Regions from separate parts of the Pseudomonas sp. A genome, predicted to be linked through region 1. Evidence: predicted binding sites of a transcription regulator. Region 1 holds the regulator's gene; the other holds the start of a gene.
The links. Region 1 encodes sigma-54, which starts transcription at its own class of promoters, with help from an activator protein. Its sites were predicted from a motif close to ANTGGCATNNANNTTGCTNT; they were not measured.

Region 2: flgB (flagellar basal body rod protein FlgB) is a predicted target of sigma-54. The motif match lies at 1,618-1,637, and genes of this name have one in related genera.

Annotation. Positions count from the first base shown of each region.
Region 1 is NZ_CM149873.1:5,579,543-5,582,643, forward strand. Features, by position in the region: gene lptB (LPS export ABC transporter ATP-binding protein) at 1-571, shown strand, start outside; gene AC0MAZ_RS24880 (RNA polymerase factor sigma-54) at 745-2,244, shown strand; gene hpf (ribosome hibernation-promoting factor, HPF/YfiA family) at 2,323-2,631, shown strand; gene ptsN (PTS IIA-like nitrogen regulatory protein PtsN) at 2,644-3,101, shown strand, end outside.
Region 2 is NZ_CM149873.1:4,992,666-4,995,766, reverse strand. Features, by position in the region: gene AC0MAZ_RS22285 (autotransporter family protein) at 1-1,350, opposite strand, end outside; gene flgB (flagellar basal body rod protein FlgB) at 1,685-2,092, shown strand; gene flgC (flagellar basal body rod protein FlgC) at 2,095-2,538, shown strand; gene flgD (flagellar hook assembly protein FlgD) at 2,554-3,101, shown strand, end outside.

The DNA of each region.
Region 1 (3,101 bases):
GGTCCAGGCCGACCAGGGTCGCGTGCTGATCGACAGCCTCGACGTCAGCCACCAGCCCATGCACGGCCGCGCCCAGGCCGGTATCGGCTACCTGCCGCAGGAAGCCTCGATCTTCCGCAAGCTGTCGGTGGCCGACAACATCATGGCCATCCTCGAGACCCGCAAGGACCTCGACCGCGACGGCCGGCGCAAGGAGCTGGAAAGCCTGCTGCAGGAATTCCACATCAGCCACATCCGCGACAACCTCGGCATGAGCCTCTCCGGCGGTGAACGCCGCCGCGTCGAGATCGCCCGCGCCCTGGCCACCGCGCCCAAGTTCATCCTGCTGGACGAACCCTTTGCCGGTGTCGACCCGATCTCCGTGGGCGACATCAAGCAGATCATCCACCACCTCAAGAACAAGGGCATCGGCGTACTGATCACCGACCACAACGTTCGCGAGACCCTGGACATCTGCGAGACCGCCTACATCGTCAACGATGGCCAGCTGATCGCCGAAGGCGACGCCGAGACCATCCTGGCCAACCAGCTGGTCAAGGAAGTGTACCTGGGGCACGAGTTCCGACTCTGACCCCGGCCTGCCCGGAGCACTGGCGCAAGCGCCTGTTCGAGGCTTAAGTTGTTACAGTGCTCTAGGCAAACGCTGCAATTTCAGGCATACAACTTGCTTAAAATCGGCGCCCAGGCGCCCTCCGTGTAGTGGATGGCGCATGCGCGCCGGCAACAAGGTATCAAGCCCCAGCCATGAAACCATCGCTCGTCCTAAAAATGGGCCAGCAACTGACGATGACCCCGCAGTTGCAACAGGCCATCCGTCTGCTTCAGCTCTCCACCCTGGACCTCCAGCAGGAAATCCAGGAAGCGCTGGAGTCCAATCCGATGCTCGAACGTCAGGAAGACGGCGAGGACTTCGACAACAGCGATCCGATGGCGGACAACGCCGAGAACAAGCCGACCGCCGAAGTCCAGGACAACAGTTTCCAGGAAACCAGTACCAGCAGCACCGCGGAAAACCTCGAAGACGGCGAATGGGCCGAGCGCATCCCCAACGAACTGCCGGTCGACACCGCCTGGGAAGACATCTACCAGACCAGCGCCAGCAGCCTGCCGAGCAACGATGACGACGAGTGGGACTTCACCACCCGCACCTCGGTCGGCGAGAGTCTGCAGAGCCACCTGCTGTGGCAGCTCAACCTGGCGCCGATGTCCGACACCGACCGCCTGATCGCCGTTACCCTGATCGACAGCATCAACAGCCAGGGCTACCTGGAAGACACCCTCGAGGAGATCTGCGCAGGCTTCGATCCGGAGCTCGACATCGAGCTGGACGAGGTCGAGGCGGTGCTGCACCGCATCCAGCAGTTCGAACCTGCCGGCATTGGCGCCCGTTCCCTGGGCGAATGCCTGCTGCTGCAACTGCGCCAGCTGCCGGCCTCGACACCGTGGATGAGTGAGGCCCAGCGCTTGGTCACCGACTTCATCGATCTGCTCGGCAGCCGCGACTACAGCCAGCTGATGCGCCGCATGAAGCTCAAGGAAGACGAACTGCGCCAGGTCATCGAACTGGTGCAGACCCTCAACCCGCGCCCCGGCTCGCAGATCGAGTCCAGCGAGCCCGAGTACGTCGTGCCTGACGTCATCGTGCGCAAGGACAGCGAGCGCTGGCTGGTCGAGCTCAACCAGGAAGCGGTACCGCGCCTGCGGGTCAACCCGCAGTACGCCGGCTTCGTCCGCCGCGCCGACACCAGCGCCGACAACACCTTCATGCGCAACCAGTTGCAGGAAGCGCGCTGGTTCATCAAGAGCCTGCAGAGCCGCAACGAGACGCTGATGAAGGTGGCGACGCAGATCGTCGAGCACCAGCGCGGCTTCCTCGACCACGGCGACGAGGCCATGAAGCCGCTGGTGCTGCACGATATCGCCGAGGCGGTGGGCATGCACGAGTCGACCATTTCCCGGGTGACCACGCAAAAATACATGCACACCCCGCGCGGCATCTACGAACTGAAATACTTTTTCTCCAGCCACGTGAGCACCGCCGAAGGCGGCGAATGCTCGTCCACGGCGATCCGCGCGATCATCAAGAAACTGGTGGCGGCGGAAAATCAGAAAAAGCCATTGAGTGACAGCAAGATCGCTGGTTTACTGGAGGCACAAGGCATCCAGGTAGCCCGTCGCACCGTCGCCAAGTACCGCGAATCGTTGGGCATCGCCCCGTCGAGCGAGCGCAAGCGACTGATGTAGCCCCGGGATGTGCCACAGCGTTTCAGTGGCAGGTGCAATACCTGCCTCTTTATGCACGGGCAACAAAGGAGAAGCTGTATGCAAGTCAACATCAGTGGACAGCATGTAGAAGTCACCCAACCACTGCGCGATTACGTGCTCGAAAAGCTCGCCCGCGTGGAGGGTCATTTCGACAAGATCACCAATGCGACGGTGATCATGAAGGTCGAGAAGCTGCAGCAGAAGGTGGAAGCCACACTCCAGATTCCCGGTGGCGAAGTCGTCGCCAACGCCGAACATCAAGACATGTATGCGGCGATCGACGCCCTGGCAGACAAACTTGATCGCCAACTGAAAAAACACAAGGAAAAACAGCAAAGCCTGCTGCAAGGCGCAGCCGCCCGCTGATCCCCCTCATCCATGATCCGACTTGAAACCATCCTGACCCCCGGCCGTTCCCTCGTGAACGTGCCGGGCGGCAGTAAAAAGCGCGCCCTGGAAAAGGTCGCCAACCTGATCGCCGAGCAAGTACCCGAGCTGGAGATGCAAGACGTCTTCGACAAGCTCATCGCTCGGGAAAAGCTGGGCTCCACCGGTTTTGGCAATGGCATCGCCATTCCCCACTGCCGGCTTGTGGGCTGCACCGCGCCAGTGAGCGCCCTGCTGCACCTGGATGCCCCCATCGATTACGATGCCATCGATGGCGCCCCGGTCGACCTGCTGTTCGTCCTGCTGGTCCCGGAAGCCGCCACCGATGCCCACCTTGAACTGCTGCGCCAGATCGCAAGCATGCTCGATCGCAAGGAGGTCCGCGATCGCCTGCGTGCCGCCGACAGCAGCGAGACCCTTTACCAGGTCGTCCTGGACGTACAGAACGA
Region 2 (3,101 bases), 590 kb from region 1:
CAGCAGGTAGCGGCTGCCGCTGGCCTCGAAGTCGGTGTCCTCCGGCTCCAGCAGGATCCGCGCGTTCTGGGCGAACTCGGCGATGCCGCTGACCTTGAGCAACGCTGTGTTCGGGTCAGTGCTGCTTGCCAGCCACAGGCCCAGCGCCGAGTTGTCGGCAATCCTCAGGTTGCCGTCGAGGGTGGTGTGAAGGCTGTGCAGGGTGAAGGTAGTGGGTGGCTCGCTGCTGTCGCCAACGTCGATCCAGCCACCGTTTGCCAGGCGGATGCTGTTGCTGCCGGGCGGGGCGTAGGCGACGCCATAGGTGCTGTCGCCTTCGACCTCGATGTTGGCCAGGTCGACGAGGTCGCCGTAGATCTTGCTGCCCTGGCGCATGATCAGCTCGACCGGGCGGTTGCTGGTGGTGGCGTCGATGGCGACTTTGGCCCAGATCTCGCCGCTGTTGAAGATGTTCAGGTCACCGTTGGCCTTGTACCCGGGTTGCAGGCCGGGGCCGTCAAAGGCGGTATTGCCAATGCGGATAGCGGTGTCGCCGGCCACGATCCTGCCGCTGTTTTCGACATGGCGTCCCAGGCTGTCGAACAGGGTCGCGCCGTCGAGCACGATGGCCTGGGAGCCTTGGTCACCAGCGAAAATCTGGCCCTGGTTGTCGATGCCGGCCAGTACGGTCGGCCGGTTGGCGGCATCCGTGGTGGCGTGGATGGCGATGGCGCCCGGGCCCGTCGCGCTGATCTCGCCGCGGTTGACCACCCGCTCTTCCAGGTTCGCCCCTGCCAGGTTGATGGCCCGTGAGTTGCGGCCGGTGGCGATGATGCGGGCGCCTGCGGTATTGATCAGGCCGCCGTGGATGCGGCTGATGTTGCTACCGGGGCTGGACAGGTCGATGCCGTAGGTGGGGCCGCCATTGTTGTACGAGAAGCTGGTGCCGGCCTTGAGCAACCCTTCGTTGGTCAGGTCGTCGTCGACGGTGCTGGCGCTCAGGCGCAGGGCGGCACCGTCGAGGCTGGTGGTGACAACATTGCCGCGGTTGGTCAGGAAGCCGCCGATGTTGGTGCCGCTGATACGGATACCGTCGCTGCGATGGATCAGGTCGACAGCGTTCGTGTCGCTGTCGTTGATTGCACTGCCAAGCGTCATGTTGCCCGCCACCAGGCTGTTCGCGAGGGCGATCGCGTCCTGCTGGTAGCCGGTGAAGCTGCCGGTGAATTCGAGGTCGTCGGCAAAGGACTGGTGGTCACCCCTGTAGCCAGCATGGGTGAGTGCAATGGTCTGGGGCAAAGCCAGGGCGGGGGCGGGAATGGCGCCGATCAGGAGGGCCAGGAGGGTCTTGCGCAGGTTAAGCGGTGGCACGGTTTCGTTCCTTTGAAATCGTAATGAAAGCGGCGCGCATCCATGCGGGCGACAACCGTGATGGCGTGGGCTGGTGCGCGAGGACGCGGATGCTATCGCGATTGGTGGCTAAATGACATGTCGAATTGACGTCAATTTTTTGTTTTGCCGCTTTTGCCGCCTGGCAATTGCCGCTTGCCGAGTTGGATGCGGAAGCACATTGCCGCTTTTCTGGCATCGCCAGTGTCCTGATATCTGGCTAGCCCCCGCTTTACTGGGGTTGCGCAGGTTGGCACAGCCCTTGCTAAAGCCTAAGCCAACGAAACTCTGGTCAACCTTTGAAGGTTTCCCCGATATGAGCATCAGCTTCGACAAGGCGCTTGGCATCCACGAAAAGGCATTGGGCTTCCGCGCCCAGCGTGCCGAGGTGCTGGCCAATAACATCGCCAACGCCGACACGCCCAACTACAAGGCGCGTGACATGGACTTCTCGTCGGTACTCGCCGCCGAGGCCGACAAGCAGCAGAAGGGGCGCATAGCCCTGGACCGCACCAACAACCGCCACATCGAGGCCGAAGGCCTGGCGATGATGGACGACACCCTGCAGTACCGTACGCCGATGCAGCCGTCGATCGACCAGAACACCGTGGATGCGCAGATCGAGCAGTCGAACTACGCGGAAAACGCCGTTGGCTTCCAGGCCAGCTTCACCCTGCTCAACAGTAAATTCAAAGGGCTGGTATCGGCCCTGCGTGGAGAGTGACCATGTCCCTTGCCAGTGTCTTCAACATCGCCGGTAGCGGCATGAGCGCGCAGAACACGCGCCTGAACACCGTTGCCTCGAACATCGCCAACGCCGAGACGGTGTCCTCGAGCATCGACCAGACCTACCGCGCCCGCCATCCGGTGTTCGCCACCACCTTCCAGAACGCGCAGAACGGCATGGGCCAGTCGCTGTTCGAGGAGCAGGGCGAGGCCGGGCAGGGCGTCCAGGTCAAGGGCATCATCGAGGACCAGAGCAACCTCGAGGCACGTTACGAGCCCAATCATCCGTCGGCGAACAAGGACGGCTACGTCTACTACCCGAATGTCAACGTGGTCGAGGAGATGGCCGACATGATCTCCGCCAGCCGTGCGTTCCAGACCAACGCCGAGCTGATGAACACCGCCAAGACCATGATGCAGAAAGTACTGACCCTGGGTCAGTGATAAGGAATCCCGACCATGGCAGTCGAAAACCCCAGCGTGAACCTCAATGATGTGCTGACAAAATCCGGGGTCAGCACCGGCACCAAGAAAACCACCACCGAGCCTGTCGACAAGAATGCGCTGGGCAAGGATGCGTTTCTCAAGCTGCTGGTCACCCAGATGCAGCACCAGAACCCGCTGGATCCCCAGGACAACGGTCAGTTCATCGCCCAGCTGGCGCAGTTCAGCAGCCTGGAAGGCATCCAGACCCTGAACAGCTCGGTCAACTCGATCATCAGCGGCATGGGCTCGTCCCAGGCGCTGCAGGCCTCCTCCCTGGTAGGGCGTTCGGTGATCGTGCAGAACGACAAGGCCCTCTTCGATCCGAAGGAAAGCCTCAATGGCCAGGTGGTCGTGCCGCAGAACATCACCGACGGCAAGGTGACCATCAAGGACAAGGATGGCAACGTGGTCAAGACCATCCAGTTGGGCGAGCAGAAGAAAGGCACCGCCGATTTCATCTGGGACGGCACCAACGACAAGGGCGAAAAAGTCGAGGCGGGTACCTATAGCTTCACCGCCAC